Regions from separate parts of the Aeromicrobium sp. SORGH_AS_0981 genome, predicted to be linked through region 1. Evidence: predicted binding sites of a transcription regulator. Region 1 holds the regulator's gene; each other region holds the start of a gene.

The links. Region 1 encodes LexA, which represses DNA repair genes until DNA is damaged. Its sites were predicted from a motif close to TCGAACANNTGTTCGA; they were not measured.
Positions count from the first base shown of each region.
Region 2: a site for LexA is predicted at 6,916-6,931, ahead of QE370_RS12915 (DUF222 domain-containing protein). Genes of this name have one in related genera too.
Region 3: a site for LexA is predicted at 3,305-3,320, ahead of QE370_RS06300 (DUF222 domain-containing protein). Genes of this name have one in related genera too.

Region 1 covers NZ_JAVIZD010000001.1:2,981,513-2,991,051, reverse strand. Annotated here, with positions in the region: gene QE370_RS14780 (hypothetical protein) at 1-68, shown strand, start outside; gene QE370_RS14775 (antitoxin) at 87-338, opposite strand; gene miaA (tRNA (adenosine(37)-N6)-dimethylallyltransferase MiaA) at 403-1,344, shown strand; gene dapF (diaminopimelate epimerase) at 1,355-2,191, shown strand; gene hflX (GTPase HflX) at 2,221-3,615, shown strand; gene QE370_RS14755 (ATP-dependent DNA helicase) at 4,728-6,659, shown strand; gene lexA (transcriptional repressor LexA) at 6,734-7,522, opposite strand; gene QE370_RS14745 (LysM domain-containing protein) at 7,916-8,275, shown strand; gene QE370_RS14740 (glutamine amidotransferase-related protein) at 8,315-9,031, shown strand; gene QE370_RS14735 (VOC family protein) at 9,041-9,451, opposite strand.
Region 2 covers NZ_JAVIZD010000001.1:2,562,350-2,571,888, reverse strand. Annotated here, with positions in the region: gene carB (carbamoyl-phosphate synthase large subunit) at 1-1,609, opposite strand, end outside; gene carA (glutamine-hydrolyzing carbamoyl-phosphate synthase small subunit) at 1,609-2,811, opposite strand; gene QE370_RS12935 (dihydroorotase) at 2,808-4,112, opposite strand; partial or broken gene QE370_RS12930 (aspartate carbamoyltransferase catalytic subunit) at 4,109-5,108, opposite strand; gene pyrR (bifunctional pyr operon transcriptional regulator/uracil phosphoribosyltransferase PyrR) at 5,105-5,713, opposite strand; gene QE370_RS12920 (hypothetical protein) at 5,803-6,801, opposite strand; gene QE370_RS12915 (DUF222 domain-containing protein) at 6,944-8,158, shown strand; gene QE370_RS12910 (GNAT family N-acetyltransferase) at 8,191-8,763, shown strand; gene QE370_RS18220 (glycine betaine ABC transporter substrate-binding protein) at 8,767-8,859, opposite strand; partial or broken gene QE370_RS18215 (glycine betaine ABC transporter substrate-binding protein) at 8,948-9,532, opposite strand.
Region 3 covers NZ_JAVIZD010000001.1:1,229,950-1,239,488, reverse strand. Annotated here, with positions in the region: gene dnaJ (molecular chaperone DnaJ) at 1-616, opposite strand, end outside; gene QE370_RS06310 (nucleotide exchange factor GrpE) at 697-1,302, opposite strand; gene dnaK (molecular chaperone DnaK) at 1,299-3,140, opposite strand; gene QE370_RS06300 (DUF222 domain-containing protein) at 3,370-4,719, shown strand; gene QE370_RS06295 (isochorismatase family protein) at 4,762-5,319, opposite strand; gene QE370_RS06290 (sensor histidine kinase) at 5,423-6,616, shown strand; gene QE370_RS06285 (response regulator transcription factor) at 6,613-7,278, shown strand; gene QE370_RS06280 (ABC transporter ATP-binding protein) at 7,382-8,152, shown strand; gene QE370_RS06275 (hypothetical protein) at 8,664-8,924, opposite strand; partial or broken gene QE370_RS18170 (FtsX-like permease family protein) at 8,836-9,539, shown strand, end outside.

The DNA of each region.
Region 1 (9,539 bases):
CACGGTTGTCGCTCGACGAGGCGCCGTTCGGCGTCGGCTGGTTCGTGGCGTCCTGGCAGCTGGGCTGAGCCCCACCGCTACCCGGGTCAGGGGCGCGCAGGACCCGCGGTGCCGCCCGGGCCGCGTCGGTCGTCCTCGGCCAGCTTGTCGGCGGCGTCCTTCGCCTTGCCGGCGGCACCGTCGATCTTCTGCGTGTACTTGCCCTTGGTGGCCTTGTCGGCCAGCCCTGCAGCCTTGTCGATGCCCTGGTCGATCTTCGCGTTCTGCGTGCGCGCCAGCTCGGAGGCCTTCGCCTTGAGCTCGGGTGCGTTCTTCTTCAGCTTGTCCAGGAAGCCCATCGGATCTCTCCTCGGTCGCGGGGGAGCGGTCGTGTGTGCCTCGAGCGTACGAGAGACTCCCCAGGTGAGCAGTGTCGAACGCCTCGTGGTCGTCGTCGGCCCGACCGCGTCGGGCAAGTCGGCGCTCGCCGTCGACCTCGCCCTCGAGCTGGGCGGGGAGGTCGTCAACGCCGACGCCGTGCAGCTGTTCCGCGGGATGGACATCGGCAGCGCGAAGGTCACGCCCGAGGAACGGCGCGGCGTGCCGCACCACCTGCTCGACGTGCTCGACGTCGACCAGGCCACGTCGGTGGCCGCCTTCCAGCGCGACGCCCGCGCCGCCGTCGAGGACTGCCTGCGGCGCGGCGTCACGCCGATCCTCGTCGGCGGTTCGTCGCTCTACGTGCGGGCCGTCGTCGACGACTTCGTGTTCCCGGGAACCGTGCCCCAGGTGCGCGAGAAGTACCAGCGTCGGCTCGAGACGGAGGGGCCGGAGGCCATGCACGCGGAGCTGCGACGGGTCGCGCCGGACGCCGCCGAGCACGTGCTGCCCACCAACGGCCGGCGCCTCGTCAGGGCCCTGGAGGTCACGGAGATCACGGGGGAGCCGTTCGTCGCCACCCTTCCGCCGCACCGGTCGATCTACCCCGACGTGGTGCTGCTCGGCCTCGACGTCCCCCGTCCCGTGCTCGACGAACGGATCGTCTCCAGGGTCGACGCCATGTGGGACGCGGGCCTGGTCGAGGAGGTGCGGGGGCTGCTCGACCACGGACTGGCCGACTCGCCGACCGCGTCGCGCTCCATCGGCTACCAGCAGGTGCTCGCGATGCTCGACGGCGACCTGAGCGACGCCGAGGCCCGCGCCGAGACCGTCCGCGGCACCCGCGCGTTCGCCCGGCGGCAGGACCGCATGTTCCACCAGGACCCCCGGGTCGTGTGGCTGCCGCACGACGCTGACGACGTCCTCGAGCGGGCGCTCCGCGCGGTGCGCGGCGACGAGCCGGTTCCGTCGGGCCCCCGGACGTAGACTGGGACGTATGACTTTCCCCTGGCTCAAGGGGCACGGCACCGAGAACGACTTCGTCCTGCTCCCCGACCACGACGGCACGGTGCACGGCGACCTCGACCCTGCGTTCGTGGCGGCGCTCTGCGCCCGACGTACGGGCCTCGGCGCCGACGGCGTGCTCCGCGTGGTGCGCTCGGCAGCGCTCGACGTGCCTGAGGCGGCTGCCAGCGCCGGCGAGTGGTTCATGGACTACCGCAACGCCGACGGCTCCGTCAGCGAGATGTGCGGCAACGGCGTCCGCGTGTTCGCCCGCCACCTCGTCGACGCCGGCCTCGTGCCGGCCGACGCGCCCGTGGTCGTCGGCACCCGCGACGGCGACAAGGTCGTCACCGTCGACGGCGACCAGCTCAGCGTCGACATGGGCGCCTACGACGTGCGCGGCACGTCGAAGGTCGAGGTCGACGGACGTGTGTGGGAGGCGCAGGACGTGCGCACGGGCAACCCCCACGCCGTCACCTTCGTCGACACCCTCGCCGACGCGGGCACCCTGCTGCAGGCGCCCACCTACGACACCGCGACCTACCCCGAGGGCGTCAACGTCGAGTTCGTCGAGCGCGTCGCCGACCACCACGTCGCCATGCGCGTCCACGAGCGCGGCTCCGGCGAGACCCGCTCGTGCGGCACCGGCGCGTGCGCCGTCGGGATCGCCACCGCGCTCGCCGACCACGCCCTCGACGCCACCGGCTCCACGACGTACCGTGTCGACGTCCCCGGCGGCACCCTGAACATCACGGTCGAGCCCACCCGGGTCGTCCTCGCGGGACCGGCCCGCATCGTCGCCACCGGAGAGATGGAGTGGATCGCGTGAGCGAGTCCGACACGAACGTCGCCAGCAGGCTGGGCATCGACCCCGTGGTCGACCGCGACCTGGAGGGCGCGCACGACGGACTCGAGCTCGCCGAGCGTCAGTCTCTGCGGCGCGTCGCCGGGCTGCGCACCGAGCTCGAGGACATCACCGAGGTCGAGTACCGCCAGCTGCGGCTCGAGCGGGTCGTGCTGGTCGGTGTCTGGACCGAGGGCAGTGCGGAGGACGCCGAGAACTCCCTCGCCGAGCTGAAGCTGCTCGCCGAGACCGCGGGCTCCGACGTCCTCGACGCGCTGCTCCAGCGTCGTCAGCGTCCCGACCCCGCCACCTTCATCGGCAGCGGCAAGGTCGAGGAGCTCACCGCCGCCGTGCAGGCCACCGGCGCCGACACCATCATCTGCGACGGCGAGCTGGCGCCCAGCCAGCTGCGCAACCTCGAGGACCGCACCAAGGTCAAGGTCGTCGACCGGACCGCCCTGATCCTCGACATCTTCGCGCAGCACGCGAAGTCGGCGGAGGGCAAGGCGCAGGTCGAGCTCGCCCAGCTGCAGTACCAGACCCAGCGCCTGCGCGGATGGGGCGGCAACCTGTCGCGCCAGGCCGGTGGACGCGCTGCCGGCGGTGAGGGCATCGGCGGTCGTGGTCCCGGTGAGACGAAGCTCGAGACCGACCGTCGTCGCATCCAGTCCCGCATGGCCAAGCTGCGTCGGGAGCTCACGGCGCTGCGCACCACCCGCGACATCAAGAAGGCGCGACGCCGGCGCAACGAGGTCCCGGCCGTCGTCATCGCCGGCTACACCAACGCGGGCAAGTCGAGCCTGCTCAACCGGCTGACCGGCGCGGGCGTGCTGGTGGAGGACGCGCTGTTCGCGACCCTCGACCCCACGACGCGCAAGACCCAGACGAGCGACGGACGCGTGTTCACGATGTCCGACACCGTCGGCTTCGTGCGCCACCTGCCGCACCAGCTGGTCGAGGCGTTCCGCTCCACGCTGGAGGAGGTGGCCGAGGCCGACCTCGTGCTCCACGTCGTCGACGCGTCGCACCCCGACCCCGCCGGCCAGATCGCGGCCGTGCGCGAGGTGTTCGCGGAGATCGAGGCGCTGCACGTGCCGGAGATCATCGTCCTCAACAAGGCCGACGCCGCAGACCCGCTCGAGGTCAAGCAGCTGCTCGCCCGCGAGCCGCACGCCGTCGTCGTCAGCGCCCGTACCGGCGAGGGCGTCGACGAGCTGCTCGCCGCGATCGAGGCCGACCTGCCCCGCCCCGCGGTACGCGTGGAGGTCGTGGTGCCCTACGAGCGCGGCGACCTCCTCAACCAGGTGCACGAGACGGGCGAGATCGAGGAGCTGGCGCACGAGTCCGACGGCACCCACCTCGTCGCCCGCGTCTCCGACGACCTCGCCCACCAGCTCAACGCCCTCTGACCCCTCACCCAGCGGTGCCTCCGCTGGTCGACGGGAGATCTCGTTGGTCGAGTAGTCGACGCCGCTGGGGGCACCTCCCGCTTGCGGGGGCCGAAGGAGCAGGCGGAGGCGTATCGAGACCACTCCACGTTGCCGCTGGGGGTCGGTCCGCGCTGATCCGTTGCCGGGTGGTCTCGATACGCAGCACGACGCTCGTTCCTCGCGCCTGCCGCTACTCGACCAGCGGAATCCACCGCTGGTCGAGTACCTCCACGAGCGTTAGCGAGGGGAGGTGTATCGAGACCATTCTGGGCCGACGCTGGGGGCCGGCTTGCACGGATCTGTTGCCGGGTGGTCTCGATACGCAGGGACTTCGCAAGCTCGTCCCCGCTACTCGACCAGCGGGATCGACCGCTGGTCGAGTGCCTCCACGAGCTCCAGCGAGGGGAGGTGTATCGAGACCATTCTGGGCCGACGCTGGGGGCCGGCTTGCACGGATCTGTTGCCGGGTGGTCTCGATACGCAGGGACTTCGCAAGCTCGTCCCCGCTACTCGACCAGCGGGATCGACCGCTGGTCGAGTGCCTCCACGAGCGCCAGCGAGGGGAGGTGTATCGAGACCATTCTGGGCCGACGCTGGGGGCCGGCTTGCACGGATCTGTTGCCGGGTGGTCTCGATACGCAGGGACTTCGCAAGCTCGTCCCCGCTACTCGACCAGCGGGATCGACCGCTGGTCGAGTGCCTCCACGAGCGCCAGCGAGGGGAGGTGTATCGAGACCATTCTGGGCCGACGCTGGGGGCCGGCTTGCACGGATCTGTTGCCGGGTGGTCTCGATACGCAGGGACTTCGCAAGCTCGTCCCCGCTACTCGACCAGCGGGATCGACCGCTGGTCGAGTGCCTCCACGAGCGCCAGCGAGGGGAGGTGTATCGAGACCATTCTGGGCCGACGCTGGGGGCCGGCTTGCACGGATCTGTTGCCGGGTGGTCTCGATACGCAGGGACTTCGCAAGCTCGTCCCCGCTACTCGACCAGCGGGAGTCTCGCTGGATCTCCGCTGGCGCACCGTCGGCCGGGTGACGTCCTGTGGACACCCGGCCGACGGTGGGGAGGGGTCCGTCTAGGCTCGCTGGCATGCCCGACAGCCCCAGCGTCCGCGACGTCCTCCACGCCGCGGTCGGGGCGGTCGGCGGCACCGAACGACCCGGCCAGGTGGCGATGGCGGAGGCGGTCGCGGACTCGCTGGAGTCCGGGCGCCACCTCCTCGTGCAGGCCGGCACCGGCACCGGCAAGTCGCTGGGCTACCTCGTGCCGTCGCTGCTGCACCGCAAGCGTGTCGTGGTCTCCACGGCCACGTTGGGCCTGCAGCACCAGCTCGTCCAGCGCGACCTGCCCGCCCTGGTGAAGGGTGCGCACGAGGTGCTGGGCACCACACCCAGCTACGCCGTCGTCAAGGGACGCTCGAACTACGCGTGCCTGCACCGCGTGCGGGAGGGGGTTCCCGACGACCAGGGCGCGCTCGTGGACGTCCCGGAGGGGACGCTCGGTGCCGAGGTGCTCGAGCTGCGCGAGTGGGCCGAGGAGCTCGCCACCCAGCGGGGGAGCGGCGACGGGTCGCACGGCGACCGCGAGTCCGCGCCCTCGCACACCGACCGTGCCTGGCGGCAGGTCAGCGTCACGCACCGCGAGTGCCTCGGTGCCACGCGGTGCCCGCACGCCGCCGAGTGCTTCGTCGAGCTCGCGCGCGAGGCGGCGTCGACCGCGGACGTCGTCGTCACCAACCATGCACTCCTGGCCATCGACGCCATCGACGGCGTGCCCATGCTGCCCGAGTACGACGCGGTCGTCGTCGACGAGGCGCACGAGCTGGCCGCCCGGGTCACCCAGGCGGCGACCGCCGACCTCGACCCGGCCATCGTCGAACGGGCCGCACGGCGCGGGCGGCCCTACACCGACGGGGAGACCGACGACCTCAGCGACGCTGGCGACGCGCTCGCAGCCGCTCTGGCCGGCGTCCAGCCGGGACGGATCGACCACGTCGTCGACGAGCTGCACGAGGCGCTGGCGCGCGTGCGCGACGCTGCACGCGCCTGCCTCTCTGCGTTCCCCCGCGAGAAGGTGGAGGTCGAGGGTGACGCCGCACGGCAGCAGGCCAAGGCCGGACTGGAGGAGATCCGGCTGGTCGCCGACCGGATGGCCTCGCTGCGGGAGACCGAGGTGCTGTGGATGTCGGATGCTCGCGGCCCGGTGCTGCACGTCGCACCGATCGACGTCTCGGGAAGCCTGCGCGACAAGCTGTTCGAGGAGAAGACCGTCGTCCTCACCAGCGCCACGCTGACCGTCGGTGGCGGCTTCGAGCCGGTGGCCGCCTCCGTGGGCCTGTGGCGCGACGATGCGGACCGGTGGACCGGCCTCGACGTCGGCTCGCCGTTCGACTACCGGCGGCAGGGCATCCTCTACGTCGCCAAGCACCTGCCTCCGCCGGGACGCGACGGCATCACCGACGCGCAGCTCGACGAGATCGCCGACCTGCTCGAGGCCGCCGGCGGTCGCACCCTCGGGCTGTTCTCCTCACGTCGCGCTGCGGAGGCCGCGGCCGAGGGCGTCCGCACGCGGCTGCCGGGCCGGGAGATCCTCTGCCAGGGCGACGCGCACCTGTCGGAGCTCACGCGCCGGTTCGCCGCCGAGGAGGAGACCAGCCTGTTCGGCACGCTGTCGCTCTGGCAGGGCATCGACCTGCCGGGCGACACCTGCCGGCTGGTGGTCATCGACCGGGTGCCCTTCCCTCGCCCCGACGACCCGCTGATGAGCGCCCGTCAGCGACTGGTCGAGAAGCGGGGCGGCAACGGATTCATGAGCGTCGCCGCGGCGCACGCCGCGCTGCTCCTGGCCCAGGGGGCGGGGCGGCTGATCCGGCGCACCGACGACCGTGGGGTGGTTGCGATCCTCGACCCCCGCATCGTCACGGCGCGGTACGGCAGCTTCCTGGCGGCGTCGCTGCCGCCGCTGTGGCGTACGACCGACCGCGACGCGGTGCTCGGCGCGCTGCGCCGCCTCGACGACTGAGCCTGGAACGCATACAGGCCCCGTCCCTCGGTGGGGGACGGGGCCTGTGTGCGTGAGAGGACGACCAGGAGCACTCAGAGACGGCGCAGGACCGTCGTGACCTTGCCCAGGATCGTGGCGTGGGTGCCGTCAATGGGGGAGTAGTCGTCGTTGTGCGGGAGCAGCCAGACCTGGCCGTCCTTGCGCTGGAAGGTCTTGACGGTGGCCTCGCCGTCGAGCATGGCGGCGACGATCTCGCCGTTCTCGGCGACCGGCTGCTGACGGACGACCACGTAGTCGCCGTCGCAGATCGCGGCGTCGACCATCGAGTCGCCCCGGACCTCGAGGAGGAACAGCGTGCCGTCGCCGACGAGGGTGCGGGGGAGGGGGAAGATCTCCTCGACCTGCTCCTCGGCGAGGATCGGGCCGCCGGCAGCGATCCGCCCGACCATGGGAACGTAGGTGGCCTCGGGGCGCTGGTCGCCGAAGCCCGTCTCGTCCACGACGGAGTCGTCGGCCGAGCTGAGCGTCCGTCGGGCCTTGACGACCTCGGGCAGGAAGATCTCGATCGCGCGGGGACGGTTGGGGTCGCGCTTGACGTAGCCGAGGCGCTCCAGCACCCGTAGCTGGTGCGCCACGGACGACGTGCTGGCCAGCCCGACGGCGCCGCCGATCTCGCGCATGCTCGGCGGGTAGCCGCGCTGCTCGATCTGGTCGCGCATGAAGTGAAGAATCTTCTGCTGACGTCCGGTGAGACCGGTCATCTCGTCGACCGGGCCGTCGGGGAGCTCGCGCACGGAGTTGCGTGAACCCTTCGGGCGACCGCGGCGCGGGCCCTCGCTGGACGGGTCGACAGCGTCGTCGGCTGGGGTGTCGTCGCTCATGGGGACCACGCTAGACCTCTGGGAGGACGTTTACAAACACATGTTCGACAGCGTGTCGCTGTTCGAACAGGGCGTCCTACGGGGTCTTCGACGTGGCCGCGCGCCGTGGAGGATGGGGTGCGAGCTGGGTGCGGTCGGTCACGTTCGAACATTTCTTCGCATGACTTCTGCCTGGAATAGCAGTGATGATCGAGCAGAGATCGACATCGTGTTCGACAGGGGGCTGCTTTTGTCGGCACCTTCCCCTACAGTCGTACACGTGTTCGATCGAACATCTGTTCGCCGGATTCGCTGAGCAACCGCCCGCGGAGGACCGACGTTCGAATGACATCGGCAGGCGTTCGATCGACACACCAGACCTCGCACGATCCTCTTCCTTCCCCGGAGGCCCCCATGAGCACCATCTCGATCACCACGTACGACCGTCGCACCCTGCGTCGTCCCGCCGTTGCCGCTCCCGTCCGGCTGACCCGCCGTGGTCGCCTGGTGCTGGTGCTCGCGGTGATCGCCGCCCTCGCCGTGGGCGCGGTCGTGCTCGGCTCCTCGACGGTCGCCACCGACGAGGCCGGCGCCGTGCCCGCCACGCGCGTCGTCACCGTGCAGGAGGGGCAGACCCTCTGGCAGATCGCCGCCGAGGCCAACCCCGAGGGCGACGTGCGCGACACGGTCGACGACATCATGCGCATGAACTCCCTGCCCAGTGCCGGTGACCTGCAGCTGGGCTCCGACCTGGCGGTCCCGGTCTACCAGTGACCTGGCCGTCCGGCACCGCGCGTCGGGCACCATGGGGGCATGGCTCCCGGACCTGACGCGCACCCCCTGGTCGTCCACGTCGTCGCCGACGCGACCGACCGCGACGGCGGGCACGTGCTGGAGCGGCTCGAGGAGCTCGGCGCCGAGATCGACTGGCTCGACCGCGACGACCTCCCGCCGCACTGGGACGCCGACGGCGTCGACCTGCTGCTCTTGCTCGGTTCGGAGCGCTCCGCGCACGACCCGCGGTGGGAGGCGGTCGTCGAGCGGGAGTCCGACATGGTCCGCGTCGCCGTCGGCACTGGCACGCCGGTGATGGCGATCTGCTACGGCGCGCAGCTCGCGGCACGAGCCCTCGGAGGCACGTCGTATCGCGGCGACGGGGCCGAAGCGGGCTGGAAGCGGATCGACACGATCGACGAGGTGCTCTGCCCGGAAGGCCCCTGGGCGCAGTTCCACCAGGACGTGCTGGCGCCACCGCCGACCTCGACGGTCCTCGGCCACTCCTGGTTCGGGCCGCAGTGCTTCGTCGACGAGGCCTTCGGCGGACGGGTCATCGCCTGGCAGTTCCACCCCGAGGTCACGACTGCGACGTTCGCCCGCTGGGTCGACGAGGACGCCGCCCTCGTCCGCGCGGAGGGCTCGTCCCCGAGCGAGCTGAAGCGTCAGGCGCTCGCCAACGCCGTGCGGAGTCGCCGGGCCGCGCACGACCTCGTCGACGCCGCTCTCGCCTACCTGCGCGTGCGGACCATCTAGGCCTCCGAGTCAGGAGGTCGCGACGTTGAACAGCCAGGCCACGCCGAACGTGTCGTTCAGCAGGCCGAACTCGTCACCCCACGGCGCGGGAGCCAGCGGCACCACGACCTCGGCGCCCTCGCTGAGCCCGGTGAAGTAGTCGCGCAGGCGCTCGTCGTCGCCCGTGAGCGCGATGTTGATGGCGGTGCCCATCGCGGGGTCGTCGCCACCGGGAGGCGTGTCGGAGGCCATGATGTCCAGCCCGGCGTCGGACACGAGGTGGCCGTGCATGACCAGGTCGGCGCGGGAGGGGTCGTCGCTCATGCCGTAGTCGCCGAAGGTGGCGATCGTCAGCTCGCCTCCGAGGACGGAGTGATAGAACTCCAGCGCCGCGCGCGACTGGTCGCGGAAGTTGAGGTACGGGTTCAGGCGGATGGTCATCGCACCATCCTGCTCGCTCTTGTTCCGAGATGGAACAGAACGGCCGGATCCGGTGACGAGCGGCCCCGCGACACGCCCTCCCGGTGGC
Region 2 (9,539 bases), 420 kb from region 1:
ACTCCGCCGCGCACGTGTCGACCGTCTTGTAGACCGGGCGCACGCCGAGCGCGTGCCGCACGCCGCGCACGACGTCGGCCGACATGCCGCGGATCCGGCCGAGCTGCGCGTCGGAGAAGCCGTGCCGCTTCGCCCGGCGCAGCAGCGCCGGCGACAGCTCGGGCGCCTCGATCAGCTCCGTGGCCACCTCGTTGATGAGGGCCAGCTGGTCGACGAACCACGGGTCGATGCTCGTGGCCGCGAAGATCTCGTCGGGCGTGGCGCCGGCGCGGATCGCGTCCATGACCTTCTTCAGGCGGCCGTCGTGCGGGCGCTCGATCTCCTCGAGCAGGTTCGTCTTGTCGAGCTCGACCCACTCCTTGCTCCAGTCGAACTCCGCGCCCGGGCGCTCCAGCGAGCGCAGCGCCTTCTGCAGCGCCTCGGTGAAGCTGCGGCCGATGGCCATCGCCTCGCCGACGGACTTCATGTGCGTCGTCAGGGTCGAGTCGGCGGCCGGGAACTTCTCGAACGCGAACCGCGGCACCTTCACCACCACGTAGTCGAGCGTCGGCTCGAACGACGCGGGCGTCTCGCGGGTGATGTCGTTCGGGATCTCGTCGAGCGTGTAGCCGATGGCCACCTTGGCGGCGATCTTGGCGATCGGGAAGCCGGTGGCCTTGGACGCGAGCGCCGACGAGCGCGACACGCGCGGGTTCATCTCGATGACGACGATGCGGCCGTTCTCCGGGTTGACCGCGAACTGGATGTTGCAGCCGCCGGTGTCGACGCCGACCTCGCGGATGACGCCGAGGGAGATGTCGCGCAGCCGCTGGTACTCGACGTCGGTGAGGGTCAGGGCCGGGGCCACGGTGATCGAGTCGCCCGTGTGCACGCCGACCGGGTCGAAGTTCTCGATCGAGCAGACGATCACCACGTTGTCGGCGGTGTCGCGCATGACCTCGAGCTCGTACTCCTTCCAGCCGAGGATCGACTCCTCCAGGAGCACCTCGGTGGTGGGGCTCAGCGCCAGGCCGGACCCGGCGATGCGGTGCAGGTCGTCCTCGTCGTAGGCCAGGCCCGAGCCGGACCCGCCCATCGTGAACGACGGGCGCACGACGACGGGGTAGCCGCCGAGCTGCTCGACGCCGGCGAGGCACTCGTCCATCGTGTGGCAGATGACCGAGCGGGCCACCTCCGCGCCCCACTCCTTCGGCAGACCCTCGACGATCCGCTTGAAGATCTCGCGGTTCTCGCCCTTCTCGATCGCCTCGACCGACGCGCCGATCAGCTCGACGCCGTACTTCTCGAGCGTCCCGGCCTTGTCGAGCGCGATCGCCGCGTTCAGCGCGGTCTGGCCGCCGAGGGTCGCGAGCAGGGCGTCGGGACGCTCCTTCGCGATCACCTTCTCGACGAACTCGGGCGTGATCGGCTCGACGTACGTGGCGTCGGCGAACTCGGGGTCGGTCATGATCGTCGCGGGGTTGGAGTTCACGAGGATCACGCGGATGCCCTCCTCGCGGAGGACGCGGCACGCCTGGGTGCCGGAGTAGTCGAACTCGCAGGCCTGCCCGATGACGATCGGGCCGGAGCCGATGACGAGGATCGAGGAGATGTCGGTGCGCTTGGGCATCAGTCGCTCACCTTCGCGTGGTCGGGGGCGTGGTCGTTCATCAGCTGGACGAACCGGTCGAACAGGTACGCCGCGTCGTGCGGGCCGGCGGCGGCCTCCGGGTGGTACTGGACGCTGAACGCGGGTCCGTCGACGAGCGCGACGCCCTCGACGACCTGGTCGTTGAGGCCGACGTGGGTCACGTGCGCGTCGCCGTAGGGCGTCTCGAACGTGCCGTCGAGCGGCGCGTCGACCGCGAAGCCGTGGTTCTGGCTCGTGATCTCGACCTTGCCCGTCGTGCGGTCCTGCACCGGCTGGTTGATGCCGCGGTGCCCGTACTTCAGCTTGTAGGTGCCTCGACCCAGGGCGCGGCCGAGCATCTGGTTGCCCAGGCAGATCCCGAAGTACGGGATGCGCCGCTCGAGCACCTCGCGCAGCACGCCGACGACGTGGTCGGCCGTGGCCGGGTCGCCGGGGCCGTTGGACATGAACACGCCGCTCGGCCCCCCCTGGTCGGCACCGACCGCCAGCACGTCGTCGATGGTCGAGGAGGCGGGCAGCACGTGCACCTCGATGCCGCGCTCGGCCAGCCGGCGCGGGGTCATGCCCTTGATGCCGAGGTCGACGGCGGCCACGGTGAACCGCCTCTCCCCCACCGCGGGCACCACGTAGGGCTCGGGCGTCGTGACGTCGTCGAGGAAGCTGGAGCCCTCCATCGGGGGTGCCTCGTTCACCAGCGCCACGAGGGCGTCGAGCGAGCCCCCGACGTGCTGCGGGTCGCTGCTGATCGCGGCACGCATCGAGCCACGCTCGCGCAGGTGACGCGTGAGCGCGCGGGTGTCGACGGCGCTGATGCCGACGACGCCCTGCTCGGTCAGCAGGTCGTCGAGCGACCGGTTCGAGCGCCAGCTGCTGCGCACCCGCGAGGGGTCGCGCACGACGTAGCCGTCGACCCACACGCGTCGGGACTCGAAGTCCTCGTCGTTGACACCGGTGTTGCCGATGTGCGGCGCCGTCATGACGACGATCTGGCCGCGGTAGGAGGGGTCGGTCAGCGTCTCCTGGTAGCCGGTCATGCCCGTGGCGAAGACGATCTCGGCGATCGTCGTGCCCTGCGCACCGAAGGACTCGCCGCGGAACGCGCGACCGTCCTCGAGCACGAGCACGGCGGGGACGCGGCGCTCCGGGCGGCGGGAGGAGAAGGCTTCGTGGGTCTGGCTCATGGGTGGACTCCTTCGGTCAGCTCGCCGGACAGGACGGTGGGGACGCCACGCAGGAACGTGGCGACGACCCGGCCGGGCAGCTCGTGCCCGGCGTAGGGGGTGTTGCGCGACAGCGACGCGGTGTCGCCGGGGGTGACGACGCGCGTGGCGGACGGGTCGTAGAGGACGACGTGCGCCGGCTCACCGACGGCCAGCGGTCGGCCGTGCTCGGCGACCCGGCCGATGCGCGCCGGGCGCGCCGACATCGCCTCGGCGACCTGCTCCCAGGTAAGGGCGCCGGTGTCGACCATCGTCTGCTGCACGATCGACAGCGCGGTCTCGAGGCCGATCATCCCGAAGGCGGCGGCCGCGAACTCGCACTCCTTGTCCTCCATGGGGTGCGGCGCGTGGTCGGTCGCGACGATGTCGATGGTGCCGTCGGCCAGGCCCTCGCGGACCGCGGCGACGTCGTCGGCGGTGCGCAGCGGCGGGTTGACCTTGTAGATCGGGTCGTAGCTGCGGACCAGCTCGTCGGTGAGGAGCAGGTGGTGCGGCGTGACCTCCGCGGTCACGTCGATGCCCCGGCTCTTCGCCCAGCGGACGATCTCGACGGAGCCGCGCGTGGACAGGTGGCAGACGTGCAGGCGGGAGCCGACGTGCTCGGCGAGCAGCACGTCGCGGGCGATGATCGCCTCCTCGGCGACCGCCGGCCAGCCGACCAGGCCGAGCTCGCCCGACAGGGCGCCCTCGTTCATCTGGGCGCCCTCGGTGAGCCGCGGCTCCTGCGCGTGCTGCGCGACGACGCCGTCGAAGGCCTTGACGTACTCGAGCGCGCGGCGCATCAGCACCGCGTCGGACACGCAGATGCCGTCGTCGGAGAAGACGCGCACGCCCGCGGCGGAGTCGGCCATGGCGCCCAGCTCGGCGAGGCGCTCGCCCTTCAGCCCGACGGTGACGGCGCCGACGGGCTGGACGTCGCAGAAGCCGCCCTCGCGGCCGAGCCGCCAGACCTGCTCGACGACACCCGCGGTGTCGGCGACCGGCGAGGTGTTCGCCATCGCGTGCACGCAGGTGAACCCGCCGCGCGCGGCGGACTGCGTGCCGGTGAGCACCGTCTCGGCGTCCTCGCGGCCCGGCTCGCGCAGGTGGGTGTGCAGGTCGACGAGACCGGGCAGCGCGACGAGGCCGTCGGCGTCGACGACCGTGACGTCCTGGTCGACCTCGAGACCTGCACCGATCTCGACGATCACGCCGTCGCGCAGCAGCAGGTCGGTGGGGTCGCCGCCGAGCGGACGCGCGTTGCGGAGGAGGTAGGCGGTCATGCGGTTCCTTCGTTCGAGCCGTCGGCGGGCGCGCCACCGAGGAGCAGGTAGAGCACGGCCATCCGCACCGCGACGCCGTTCGTGACCTGCTCGACGATCACGGAGCGGTCGGAGTCGGCGACGTCGGCACTGATCTCCATGCCGCGGTTCATCGGGCCGGGGTGCATGACCACCGCGTGGTCGGGCAGCCGGTTCATGCGCGCGCGGTCGAGGCCGTAGCGGCGGCTGTACTCGCGGGCGCTCGGGAAGTAGGCGGCGTTCATCCGCTCCCCCTGGACCCCGCAGCATCATGAGCGCGTCGGTGCCCTCGAGCGTGGCGTCGAGGTCGTAGGACGTGCTGACCGGCCACGTGTGGACGCCGACCGGCAGCAGCGTCGGCGGGGCGACGAGCGTGACGTGCGCGCCCAGCGTGTGCAGCAGGAGCGCGTTGGAGCGGGCGACACGGCTGTGCAGCACGTCGCCGACGATGGTGATCCGCTTGCCGGCGAGGTCGGCACCGGTGTCGGCGCCTGCACCATCCGCCGCCCGCGCCCCGGCACCCCCGCCAACCAGGTGGCGACGCATGGTGAAGGCGTCGAGCAGGGCCTGGGTGGGGTGCTCGTGCGTGCCGTCGCCGGCGTTGACCACGGCTCCCTTCGTCCAGGCCTCGTGCGCCAGGCGGTGCGGCGCACCTGACGCCCCGTGGCGGACGACGACCGCGTCGGCGCCCATCGCCTGCAGCGTCAGGGCGGTGTCCTTCAGGCCCTCGCCCTTGGAGGCGCTCGAGCCCTTGGCGGAGAAGTTGATGACGTCGGCGGAGAGCCGCTTGGCCGCCGCCTCGAAGCTGATGCGGGTGCGCGTGGAGTCCTCGAAGAAGAGGTTGACGACCGTCCGGCCGCGCAGCGTCGGGAGCTTCTTGATGGGCCGCTGCGCCACGCCGAGCAGCTCCTCGGCGGTGTCGAGGATGCGGACGGCCTCGTCGCGGCTCAGGTCGCCGGCGCTCAGCAGGTGCTTCACGCGACCCCTCCTCGGATCGTCACGGAGTCGGCCTGGTCGTCGACCTCGGCGAGCCGGACGCGCACCTTCTCCGCGAGCGACGTCGGCAGGTTCTTGCCCACGAAGTCGGCGCGGATGGGCAGCTCCCGGTGGCCGCGGTCGACGAGGACCGCCAGCTGCACGGCCTTCGGCCGGCCGAGGTCGGCGAGGGCGTCGAGCGCCGCACGGATGGTGCGACCGCTCATCAGCACGTCGTCGACGAGCACGACGGTGCGTCCGTCGACGTCCTCAGGGATCTCGGTGTGCTCCAGCGACCGCACCGGGCCGCTGTGCAGGTCGTCGCGGTACATCGTGATGTCGAGCGCACCGGCGGTGATCGTCCGGCCCTCGACCTCGCTCATGCGGGCCGCGATCCGGCGCGCGAGCGGCACGCCCCGGGTGGGGATGCCGAGGATGACGAGCCCGTCGGCGTCGCGGTTGCGCTCGAGGATCTCGTGGGTGATGCGGGTCAGCGCCCGCGAGATGTCGGTCTCGTCGAGGACCGTGCGACCGGCCTCGTCTGCGGCGGAAGCGCCGGGTGCCGGGTCACGCGTGTCAGGACCGGGAGTGCCGTCGGGCACGACCATGTCTGACCTCCTTCTCCGCCTCACGGGACGGTGGTTAAAGGACGTCGGATGGAACGGCTCGAGCCTAGCAGCGGTGGACCGCGAGCCGATCAGGGGTCGGGGGTGGTGGACAGGGCGCGGGTGCGGGCCTGGAGGTCGGCGACGAGGCGCTCCCGCTCGGGCTGCTCGAGGTCGTCACCGACCTGCACGGTCCAGCGCCAGCGGTCGTCCGTCCAGCCGGTCGTCACGGTTCCGCGCGCGGCGGGTCCCTCGTCGCCCTCCCCTGCATCCTCGTCGTCCTCCGCCTCCAGCGGGGCGCGCAGCACCGAGAGCCAGGCCGATGCGTTCCAGTGCAGCGAGACGACCTCCCCGTCGCCCACGACGTACGCCTCGGCAGTGCCCACGCTCCTCACGGAGAGGGCATCCAGACCGAGGTCGGCCACGAGCGTCGCCGTCGCCTCCCGGTTCCGCGCCACCACGGTCGCGACGTCCTCGGTCGCGTCCACGTAGCCCAGACCGCCGGGACCCGTGCTGAAGGAGCCTTCCCAAGCAAAGAGCTCGGGCGGGTGCGGGTCCACGACCGCCAGCTCCTCCCACCGGAAGTTGAGCTCGTACGCACCCTCACAGGCCAGGAGGCGACCGTCGCTCCCGTTGACGACGTACCGCACCTCGCCGACACCTTCCGGGAGGACGAGACGGACGTCCCAGGCATCGCGACCGAGGTACGTCGTGCGTCGGAGCGGAGCCGCGAACTCCGCGGGGCCGTGCCTCCAGTCCCCGGCGATGAGCCAGTCGACAGGTCGAGGGCGCGCCAGCACGGCACCGAACGGCGCGTGCATCTCACCGAGCCCCCGGCCAACCTGCTGCGGCACGCCGTCGTCGGCCTCGTCGTGGTGGAAGAGATATCCCACCTCGTCACCCTGGATGCTCCTCGGGCGGCCGGACTCGTCGTCGACACGCCACCGATGGGCGTGCTTGCGGACGCGGAAGCGCGTGAGCTCCTCGGACTCCTCGTCGAGACGGACCGCGAGCACGCCTTCGGTCGGCTCCTCGGCCGCCTCTCCCGCGACCATGCGGACGAGGATCTCCAGCCACTGCGCGTCGGTCATGGAGGAAGCGTCGCACGCCCGGGGGCCGCGGAGGCCGTGCACGAGTTCAGGACCTTCGCCGGGCGTCGAATCTGCTGTAATCCGAGGATGAAGGTGACCTCAGTGACTTTGTTTTCGAACATCTCTTCGGTATCATGAAGTCATGTCCAGCACTCAGCTCGCCGACCGGCTCGAGGCCGTCGCCGCCGAGCTGCGCGCCTACCCGACGTCTAGCGACGCGCTGCGGATCCTGCAGGGACTCTCGAACGCGATCGATGCGGAGAAGGTGGCGCTGGTCGCGGAGGTGGACGAGCATCGCGACTTCGAGGCCGAGGGCTGCTCGAGCCTGAAGAACTGGCTGCGTGACCAGCTCCACCTCGACGGCAGACAGGCGGGCCAGCTGGTCCGCTCCGGCCGGACGCTGCGGGACATGCCCGACCTGGAGTCACTCGCCGTCGAGGGCGCCGTCTCGCTCGACCATGTGGACGCGTTCGGCTACGCCGCCAGGCACATCGACCCGATGGTCGTCGAACGCTCGATGGACTGGATGCTGCGTCTGGCCGAGCGGGCCGAGCCGGTCCAGATCCGCAAGGCCGTCAAGAAGCTGCGTGCGACCGCCCACCCCGACGACCTCGACGAGGCCTGGATCAAGGGCATGGACCGCCACGACATCAAGGTCTCCGTCGTCGGCGACGGCGTCGCCGTGACCGGGTTCCTGCCCTTCGACACCGGCACCAAGCTCAAGACGCTCCTGCAGTCGCTGTCCGCACCTACCTGCGCCGAGGACGACCGACCCGTCGCCGAACGCCGCGTCACCGCCCTCGACCAGCTCCTGTCCGGCATCCTCGCCTCGGGCCTGCCGCAGGACAGAGGCGTGCGCCCCCACGTGGACCTGACCGCCGACCTCGCCCAGATCGCCCAGGACCCCGACCGAACCACCGGCGAGCTCGCCGGGTTCGGGACCATCGGCCCCGGCCAGCTGCAGCAGATGCTCTGCGACGCCGACCTCACCCCCATCCTGACCGCCGGCAGACACACCGTCCTCGACGTCGGCCGCACCCACCGCCTCGCCACCCCGGCTCAGCGCAAGGCGATCGTCACCCGGCAAGGCGGCACCTGCGCCGGCCCCGGCTGCAGAGGACCCGTGGTCCACGTCCACCACATCACCTACTGGTCCGACGGCGGCGCCACCGACCTCGCCAACCTCATCGGACTCTGCCCGAGCCTGGGGGTCCCCCCACACAAGGCGCGTAGCGGTGGGGGAGCACGCAGCAGCGCATCAAGGGTTCTTCACCATCGACCCCCACACCCACCAGACCCACCGCACCCTGCACACCCGACACGCCAGCCGCCGCACCCGCGCCGGCTGAGGCCCTGAAGAACGTCGGACCCCCGCCCCACACTGTCCCCATGACGGTCACCACCCGACCCGCCACCTCCTTCGACGACGTCCGCACGATGGTCGGACCCAAGCGGCCCGACGCGAACGTCTGCTGGTGCCTGAGCTACCGGCTCACGTCGTCGACGGAGAACCGCGAGCTCGTCGGCCCCGCCCGCGGCGAACGCGTCCGCGCCCTGATGGCCGAGGGTCCACCCGGTGTGCTCGCCTACGACGCCGACGAGGTCGTCGGCTGGGCCGCCGTCCACCCCCGCCGCGACACGTCCTTCGCCCGCAGCCGCACCATCCCCCACGTCGACGACCTCGACGTCTGGTCGATCTGGTGCATCCGCGTCCGCCCCGGCCACCGCGGCCAAGGCATCTCCCACGCGCTGCTCGCCGGAGCCGTCGACCTCGCCCGCGAAGCCGGAGCCCCCGCCGTCGAGGGCTACCCCGTCGACAACGCAGGCGCCAGGGTCGACCAGACCATGGCCTACGTCGGCACCAAGGCAGTGTTCGAGGCCGCCGGCTTCACCCAGGCCGCCACCACGACCTCCAGGCTCGCCGGCCACCCGCGCGTGCTCATCCGCCTCGACCTGACCTGACTGCTACTGCACCAGACCCTCGGACTTCAGCCAGTCCCGCGCGACGATGGCCGGGTCCTGGCCCTCGACGTCGACCTTGGCGTTCAGCTCGAGCATGACGTCGTTGGTCAGCTTCGGGAGCACCTGGGGCGAAGATCTCCTGCACCTCCGGGTGCTCCTCCAGGAAGTCCGTGCGGGCGACGAAGCTGAGGTTGTAGAGCGGGAAGAACTCCTTGTCGTCCTCGAGCACCCGCAGCTTCAGGCCCGGAATGCGGCCGTCGGTCGTGAACACCTCGCCGAAGTTGCAGGTGCCGCGCGCGGTCGCCGTGTAGATGACGCCTGTGTCGAGGTTCGTCACCTTCCCGAGGTCGGACTCGGTGAGCCCGTACGTCTTCAGCATCGGGACGAAGCCGTCGTCGCGCTTGGCGAACTCGCTCTCGACGCAGAACGTGCGCTGGTCCTTCGGCAGGTCCTTCAGCTGCGAGAGCTTGGTGATGCCGAGCTCCTCGCCCTTCTTCTCGTTGATCGCGAACGCGTACGTGTTGTTCATGGGGGCGTAGGGCAGCCAGGTCAGCCCGTTCTTCAGGTCGGCGTCGTAGACGGCCTCGTACTGCTGCTCCTCGCCCTTCACCGGCTTCTGGTTGCCGAGGTAGTTGATCCAGCCGGTGCCGGTGTACTCCGGGGAGATGTCGACGCGGCCGTCCAGCAGCGCCTGGCGGACGCCGAAGCTGCCGGGCGTGTTGCTGAGGTTCGTGACGTCGGCACCGGCCACGCTCAGCACCGTCGACATCATGTTG
Region 3 (9,539 bases), 1.8 Mb from region 1:
ACTGCGAGCACGGCTCGGTCATGGCGAACACGCCGCCGGACGCGCTCGTCTGCATGCCGCTGCCCTGACACTTGGTGCACACCTTCGGCACCGTGCCGGGCTTGGCGCCCGTGCCGTGGCACGTCGGGCACGCCTCGTCGCTCGTCATCCGCAGCGGGAGGGTCGCGCCCTCGACCGCCTGCTGGAAGGTGATCGTCGCCTCGGTCTCGATGTCGTCACCGCGACGTCCCTGCGGCGGGCGACGACGTCCGCCGCGCCCCCCGCCGCCGAAGATGCCACCGAGCAGGTCGCTCAGGTCGAAGTCCGTCGCGTTCTGACCACCGTAGCCACCGCCGGGCTGGCCGAAGCCGCCACCGCCGAAGCCACCCTTGAACTGCCCGAACAGCGTGCGCTGCTCGTCGTACTGCTTGCGCTTCTCGGCGCTCGACAGGACGGCGTACGCCTCGGAGACCTCCTTGAAGCGCTCCTCCGCGGCCTTGTTGCCCGGGTTGGAGTCGGGGTGGTTCTCCCGCGCGAGCCTGCGGTAGGCCTTCTTGATCTCGTCGGTCGACGCGTCCTTGGACACGCCCAACGTCTTGTAGAAGTCCTTGCTCGCCCAGTCACTCGGGTTGCTCACGGCTCACCCCTTCCTCTCGTGTCGCGATGGTCTCTGGTGGCGCGGTGGGGCGGCGACCCTGGTCGCCGCCCCACCGCCGCTCACTCGTCGTCGGAGGTCTCGTCCGACGCGGCCGGTGCGTCGCCCTCGGCGGGCTCGACGACGCCGACCTGCGCGTGCCGCAGGACCTCGTCGCCGACCTTGTAGCCGGTGCGCACGACCGGGCCGACCGACGTGACGCTCACCTCGGCGGACTCACCCGCCGCGAACAGCGCCTCGTGCAGCCGGGGGTCGAACGCGTCGCCCTCAGCGCCGAACGCCTCCAGCTTGTGCGCCTTGAGCGCCTGCGTGAGCGCGTCGGCGACGGCCTTGAAGCCGCCCGACAGCTCACCGTGCTGCTCCGCGCGACCGATGTCGTCGAGCACCGTCAGCAGCGAGCGCAGCACCGCGGCCTCGCCCTGCTGGCGAGCCTGCGCACGGTCGCGCTCGACCCGCTTGCGGTAGTTGACGTACTCGGCCTGCAGCCGCTGCAGGTCGGCGGTGCGCTCCGCGAGCTGCTGCTCGGCGGTCGGCTCGGTCGGCTCGTCCTGCGACGCAGCCTCCTCGACGACCTCCTCCTCGCCCGTCGACACCTCCACGGCCTCGTCGGCCACTCCCGACCCGGAGGTCTCCGGGTCGGGAGTGGTGCCCTCGGGCTCGGACGTCACTTCTTCTCCTCGTCGTCGACGATCTCGGCGTCGACGACGTCGTCGTCGGAGTCGGTCGACTCACCGGCGGGAGCGTCGGTGCCAGCAGCCTGCTGCTCGGCGGCGGCCGCGGCGTACATCGCCTCGCCCATCTTCGAGCTCGACTCGCCCAGCTTGGTGACGGCCGCCTGGACGGCGTCGTTGTCGTCACCCTCGAGCGCCGACTTCAGCGCGTCGACGTCGGCCTGGACCTGCGCCTTCACGTCGTCGCCCACCTTGTCGCCGTTCTCGGCGATGAACTTCTCGGTGGTGTGGGCGAGCGCCTCGGCCTGGTTGCGGGTCTCGACGGCCTCGCGACGCTTGCGGTCCTCCTCGGCGTACTGCTCGGCGTCCTTGACCATCTTGTCGATGTCGTCCTTCGACAGCGCGCTGCCGCCGGTGATTGTCATCGACTGCTCCTTGCCGGTGCCACGGTCCTTCGCGGACACGTTCACGATGCCGTTGGCGTCGATGTCGAACGTGACCTCGATCTGCGGCACGCCGCGGGGCGCGGGCGGCAGGCCCGTGAGCTCGAAGGTGGCCAGCAGCTGGTTGCCCGCCGCCATCTCGCGCTCGCCCTGGTACACCTGGATCGCCACGGACGGCTGGTTGTCGTCGGCCGTCGTGAAGACCTCGCTGCGCTTGGTCGGGATCGTCGTGTTGCGCTCGATGAGCTTGGTCATGACGCCGCCCTTGGTCTCGATGCCGAGGCTCAGCGGGGTGACGTCGAGCAGGAGCACGTCCTTGACCTCGCCCTTGAGCACGCCGGCCTGGAGCGCGGCGCCCACGGCGACGACCTCGTCGGGGTTGACGCCCTTGTTGGGCTCCTTGCCACCGGTGAGGCTCTTGACGAGCTCGCTCACGGCGGGCATGCGGGTGGAGCCACCCACGAGCACGACGTGGTCGATGTCGCCCACCGAGATGCCGGCGTCCTTGACGACGTTGTTGAACGGCGCCTTGGTGCGCTCGAGCAGGTCGCTCGTGATCTTCTCGAACTCGCTGCGGCTGAGCGTCTCGTCGAGGAAGACGGGGCTGCCGTCCTGCACCGTGATGTAGGGCAGGTTGATCGACGTCGACGACGAGCTGGACAGCTCGATCTTCGCGCGCTCGGCGGCCTCGCGGATACGGGGCATGGCCATCTTGTCCTTGGTCAGGTCGATGCCCGTCTTGGACTTGAAGGTGCTGACGATCCAGTCGACGACCGCGTTGTCCCAGTCGTCACCACCGAGGTTGTTGTCACCGCTGGTGGCCTTGACCTCGATGACGCCGTCGCCGATCTCGAGCAGGGACACGTCGAACGTGCCGCCGCCGAGGTCGAAGACGAGGATCGTCTGGTCGTCGCCCTTGTCGAGGCCGTACGCGAGCGCGGCCGCGGTGGGCTCGTTGATGATGCGGCTGACGTTCAGGCCAGCGATCTCGCCGGCCTCCTTCGTCGCCTGACGCTGGTGGTCGTTGAAGTAGGCGGGGACGGTGATCACGGCGTCGGTGACCGACTCGCCCAGGTACGCCTCGGCGTCGCGCTTTAGCTTCTGCAGGATGAAGGCGCTGATCTGCTGCGGGTTGAACGACTTCCCATCGATCTCCGTCTTCCAGTCGGTGCCCATGTGGCGCTTGACGGAGCGGATGGTGCGGTCGACGTTCGTGACGCCCTGGCGCTTGGCGACCTCGCCGGCCAGGACCTCGCCGTCCTTCGCGAAGGCGACGACGGACGGGGTGGTGCGAGCGCCCTCGGCGTTCGCGATGACGGTGGGCTCGCCACCCTCCAGGACGGCGACGACGGAGTTCGTCGTGCCGAGGTCGATTCCGACGGCACGTGCCATGGTGGTTCCTCCTGCTGATCGGGTGCTGCGGGGTTCTGGAAGCTCTGGGGTCGTTGCCGGATCGCTGGCAACTGACTTGAGTCTGATCTTATCAACCTGGTCTCAGCGCGATCTATTCCGGTGGCGGCGGGCTTCGGACCCAAGAAAAGAACATCGATTCTTTATCGAACACCTTCTTGCTTGTTCGCGATTCTGCTCGGTAGAATGGCGAGAGAGACCAGGGGGAAGAATGGCCGTCACCGCACTAGAGACCGAGATGGTCGAGGCGTGCGTGCGGTCACTGGAGGGCGCGCTGGACGCCACGCCCACGTCGAGCTGGGCCGGCACGGACCCCGCGGTCGCGCGTGACCTGCTCACCCGCCTGGCCAGGGTCGAGGCGCGGATCAGCGCCCACACGATGGCCGCCGCCCGGGTGCTCGAGAAGGCCCGGCAAGCAGCGCGGGACGCCACACGCGGTGGTGCTGATGGCGCGGGTCCGGCCACGACGACCTCGACGGGCTCGACCATCAGCATCGACTTCGGCGGCGACCGGCACGGCGCGGCCGACCTGGTCAACACCGCCAATCGGATCGAGGAGCAGACCACCCACACCGAAGCCGCCCTCGCGGCCGGCGAGATCAGCACCAAGCAGGCCGACGTCATCGCTCGCGCGTTGGCCTCACTGCCCGACGACGTGCTCGACGCCCAGCGCCACACCTGCGAACGCACGCTGCTCAAGGACGCGCAGAAGCTCACCCTGAAGGACCTGCGAGCGCGGGCCCGACGCATCACCGACGCCTACAAGACCTCTGAGGATGGGGTCGACGCCGACGAGGACACCCTCCTGCGCCAGCAGGAAGAGCAGGCCCGCGCGAAGACCAGCTTCTCGATGTGGGACAACCGCGACGGCACCCACACCGGACGCTTCACCCTCCCCGAGGCGCAGGCCGTCATGCTCAAGACCGCCCTCGACGCCCTCGCCGCACCCCACCAGAAGGTCGGGACCGTCAACGCCGCCACCGGCGAGCACGACGAAGTGGGATTCGGCCAGTCCTACCCGCAGCGGCTCGGGCATGCCTTCGCCGCGTTGGTCGAGCTGCTGCCCGCGGACCGGCTGCCCTCCAACGGCGGCGTCAGCGCCGTCGTCACCGTCAACCTCGACCTGAGCACGCTGATGGGTGGGCTCAAGGCCGCCGGACTGAGTGATGGGACCAGGATCTCGGCCGAGCAGGCCCGCCGGCTCGCGTGCACCGCCCAGCTCGTCCCCATGGTCCTCAACGGCAGGTCACTCCCCCTCGACCTCGGGTCGGCGAACCGGTACTTCAACCAGTCGTCACGACGGGCCATGGAACGTAGAGACGGGGGCTGCACGGCCCCGGGGTGTGACCGGGACCCGAGGTGGTGCGAGAGCCACCACCTCACCCCACACGCGATGTCGAGAACCACCGACATCAGGGACGGCGCACTGCTGTGCACCTTCCACCACCACCGCGTCCACGACCAAGGCTGGGCCGGACGCATCAACCCGGCCGACGGACACGTCGAGTGGCGACCACCCGGATCGACCACCTGGCAACGCAACACCCGCTGGCGCCCCTGAGCACCATCCACTCCCGGCGCGTCGGATCCGGCGGCCCGCGGCTCAGAGCACGACGTCCGCCGTGGCGACCACGTCGGCCGTACGGTCGGGTCCGCCCTGGAACTGCCAGTACAGGTTCGTGTGCGCGACGACCTGGTCCGGCGGGGGTGCGCCGTAGACCGTGAGGTCCTCCGTGGTGTGCGCGTCGGAGACGAGCGTGACGTCGTAGCCCCGCACGAACGCGCCGTGCAGGGTGGCGCGGACGCACGCGTCGGTCTGGGCCCCGACCACCACGACGCGCCCGACACCGAGGTCGCTGAGGACGTCGCCGAGCCCCGTGGCCTCGAAGGCGTCGCCGTAGTCCTTCTCGATCCGCGGCTCGCCCTCCCCCGGCTCGAGCTCGGGCACCACCTGCCACCCGGCGGACCCGGACCTCGACGGGCCGCCGCCACGCAACGTGTCCTGCACCCACACGACGGGAACGTCAGCGGTCCGCGCCTCGTCCACGAGATCGCGGACGCGCGAGACCACGCCGTCACGGTCGTGCGCCTCGGCGACCACGTCGACCTGCACGTCGACGACCAGCAGTGCACTGCGGTGACGGCCTGGGAACTGGCTCATGCTCGGACGCTACGCCCGCGCGCCGACGTTTCCCACCCGTCTCGGCCGAGGATCAGACCTGGGACTGACGCTGGGAACGTCGCCAGCGCCTAGGGTCGCAAGGGTGAGGACGGAGCAGGAACGACGCCCCTGGCGGCTTGGACCACAGGCGGTGCAGTGGTTCGACGCCGCGCTCGTCGTCGGGCTGCTCGGCCTCACGGCCGTGACGTTCCTCGTCGGGCAGCCGCTCCACGTCACCGCGCTCAGCGCCCTGCAGGTGGCGCCCCTCGCGTGGCGACGCAGCCGACCTGCCACGACCTTCGCCCTCGTCTGGCTGTTCAGCGGCGTGCAGGCGCTCGTCTACGACTACCCCGCCATCGGGCAGCTCGCCTACCCCGTCGCGCTGTACTCCCTGGCGCGCTTCGGCCGCCCACGCGACGCCCGCGCCGGACTCGCCCTCAGCCTGGTCGCCACCGGTGTCGCCGCGTGGGTGTGGGTGATGGCCGGTCGCTACGACGACCCACCCCCCGGCGTCGTCCAGCCCGACCTGACCCTCATGACCTTCCTGCCCTACACGCTCACCATCGGCGCGATCGTCATCGCCTCGTGGGCCCTGGGCACACAGGCCCGGATCCGCCGCGCCTACGAGCAGGCCCTCATGGAACGCGGCGAGCGGATGGCCGAGGAGGCCGAGCAGCGGACCCGAGCGGCGGCAGCCGAGGAGCGCACCCGGGTGGCTCGCGAGATGCACGACGTCGTCGCGCACGGCATCACCGGCATGATCGTCCAGGCCGACGGCGCCCGCTACGCCGCGCAGCACGACCCCGAGGTCGCCGTCCGCACCCTCGAGACCGTCGCGTCGACCGGACGGGAGGCGCTCACGGAGATGCGACGCCTGCTCGGGCTCCTGCGTGGCACCTCGGACCCCGAGCTGGTCCCCCAGCCGGGGCTCGACGACCTGCCCCGCCTCCTGGCCGCCGACGTCGCGGCGGGCCGGGTGCGCTCCACCCTTCCGGACCCGGCACCGGCCGTGCCGGACGGCGTGGCGCTCACCGTCTTCCGGGTCGTGCAGGAGTCGCTCACCAACGTGCGCAAGCACGCCGGGGCCGACGCCACCGCGACCGTCGACGTCAGGCTCGACGGTCCCGACGTGCTCGTCGACGTGGTCGACGACGGCCACGGCGCCGCCCACCCGGCGGGGTCGGGCGGTCTCGGCCTGGTGGGCATGCGCGAGCGGGTGGCCGTGCACGGAGGCACCCTCGACGTCGGCCCGGCGCCCGGCGGGGGCTGGCAGGTGCGTGCGAGGATCCCCCGGTGAGCACCCCGATCCGCGTGCTGCTCGTCGACGACCAGCAGATGGTGCGTGCCGGCTTCCGGATGCTCGTCGACAGCCAGCCGGACCTCGAGGTGGTCGGCGAGGCGGGCGACGGGCAGGCCGCACTCGACCTGCTGACCGAGGTGACGGCCGACGTCGTGCTGATGGACGTGCGCATGCCGGTGCTCGACGGCGTCGAGGCCACCCGCCGCATCCTGCACGGGGACGCGCCGCCCCGGGTCATCGTGCTCACGACCTTCGACCTCGACGAGTACGCGTTCGCGGCGCTGCAGGCCGGTGCGTCGGCGTTCCTGCTGAAGGACGCCGCACCGCCCGACCTGCTGGCCGCGATCCGCGCCGTGCAGGCCGGCGACGCCGTCGTCGCTCCCTCGACCACCCGCCGCCTGCTGGACCACTTCGTGCAGCCGTCCGGGTCGCGCGCCGTGGTCAGCGGAGCGACCGCCCGCCGCCTCGCCGACGTCACCGACCGCGAGCGCGAGGTGCTCTCGCTCATCGCCCGCGGCCTCACCAACCCCGAGATCGCCGCGACGCTGTTCCTCTCGGAGGCGACGGTCAAGACCCACGTCGGACGCCTGCTCGCCAAGACCGACTCCCGCGACCGCGTCCAGCTCGTACTGCTCGCCCTCGAGGCGGGACTGGGCTAGCGCACAGCCCCTCCCGCTGGCCGCGCGTCAGACCCAGGGATGACGTCAGGACCATCCCGCGCTCCGACGACCGGAGGGGGTCGGGATCCATAGCGTCGTCGCCATGACGACCACCACCCACGCACCGATCGCGACGGCCGCCTCGGCCCGCGACCTCACCAAGACCTACGGCACGGGCGCCGCCGCCGTGCACGCCCTCGACGGCGTCGACGTCGACCTCGCGCCCGGACGGTTCACGGCCGTCATGGGACCGTCGGGCTCCGGCAAGTCGACGCTCATGCACTGCCTGGCGGGGCTCGACCGCCCCACCCGCGGCACGGTCACGGTCGACGGCGTCGACCTCACGCGGCTCGACGACGACCGGCTCACGCGCTTCCGCCGCGACCACCTCGGCTTCGTGTTCCAGGCGTTCAACCTGCTGCCGATGCTCACCGCCCGCCAGAACATCCTGCTGCCGCTCGAGCTCGCGGGCCGCCGCGTCGACGCGAACGTGCGCGACGACCTCGACACCGTCGTGTCCGTCCTCGGGCTCGGCGACCGGCTCGGGCACCGCCCCAGCGAGCTGTCGGGCGGGCAGCAGCAGCGGGTGGCCATCGCCCGCGCGCTCGTGAGCCAGGCGTCGATCGTCTTCGCCGACGAGCCGACCGGCAACCTCGACAGCGCCGCGTCGGCGGAGGTGCTGGCCTACCTGCGGCGCTCCGTGCGCGAGCTCGGCCGCACCGTCGTGATGGTCACGCACGAGATCGACGCCGCCGCCTACGCCGACGACGTCGTCGTGCTCGCCGACGGCCGGATCCGCTCGCACCTCGTGAGCCCGTCGCGTGCCGAGCTGGTCTCCGTGCTCGCCGGCAGCAGCCACCGGGACGCGTCGTGAGGACGGTCCTGCGCGCGTCGCTGCGCACCCACACCCGTCGATACGTCGCCGCGTTCGTGGCCGTCATGGTCGCCGTCGGCTTCGTCATCGCCACGAACGCCGTCGGCTCGGCCGCGAGGTCGGGCCTGTCGGCCGAGGTGGAGCACGCGTACCGCGGTGCCGACCTCGTCGTCGGGGCGGACTACGGACTCGACCGCAGCCAGGTGGCACCGGTGGAGCGCGCCGCGGCGGGCCAGGGGGCTGTCGCGGACGTCATCGGCACCGCGTTCACCACCGTCACCCGCGACGGGACGTCACTCGGCTCGGACACGTCGGTGTCGACCGTCAGCCTCGACCCCGCGCTGCGCCGGCAGACCGTCGTGTCGGGGCAGGCCCCGGCGGCCGACGGTCAGGCGCTCGTCGACCAGCGGACCGCGCAGGCGGACCGCATCCGCGTCGGCGACCGGCTCGTCATCGGCACGGACGGCGATCGGCGCACCGTGACCGTCGTGGGCGTCGCGAAGGCGACGACCTACCTGTCGGCCGACGTGTACGTGCCGTGGTCGACGCTGTCGGCCCTGCCCGACGCGCTGCCCGACGCCGTGGTCGTGGGCACCTCCGGCGACCCGACGGCCGTGGGCGCGGCGCTCAGCAAGGTCACCGAGGAGCCGGTGCGCACGCAGGGCGAGTACGTCGACGCGCGCGTGGTGACCCTGAACCAGGGGTTCGACGCCATCGGCATCCTGCTCCTGCTGTTCGCGACGGTGGCCGGCTTCGTGGCCGTGCTCGTCATCGCCAACACGTTCACCATCCTGTTCGCCCAGCGCACGCGCGACCTCGCGCTGCTGCGCTGCGTGGGCGCGACCCGCCAGCAGGTGCTGCGCTCGGTCCGGGTCGAGTCCGTCGCCGTGGCCCTGCTCGCGTCGGCGCTGGGCGTCGTCGCGGGAGTCGGGGCGGGCTATGGCATCGTCGCCGCGGTGCGTGCCCTCAGTGACGCCAGCACGCTGGGTGCGGTCGCACTGTCGCCCCTGTGGGTCGGGGGTGCGTTCGTCGGAGGGGTCGTCGTGACCGTGGCCGCGGCCTGGCTGCCCACCCGGCGGGTGGTCCGCGTGAGCCCGCTCGCGGCACTCCGTCCGCACGACGCGGACGTGCTCAGCCGCGCCGGCGCCGCCCGCGTCGGTGTCGGCGTCGCCGTGGTCGCCGCCGGGGCCGCGGCCCTGGCCGTCGCGGTGAGGACGTCGACGCTGCCGCCGCTGCTGGTCGGCGGCATGGTGACCTTCACGGGGGTGCTGCTGCTGGGACCGGTCCTGGTCCCGGCGCTCCTGCGGCTGGCCGGACGCCTGCTCGGCGGGACCGGCCTGGCCACCCGGCTGGCGGCCGCGAACGCCGTCCGCAACCCGCGTCGCAG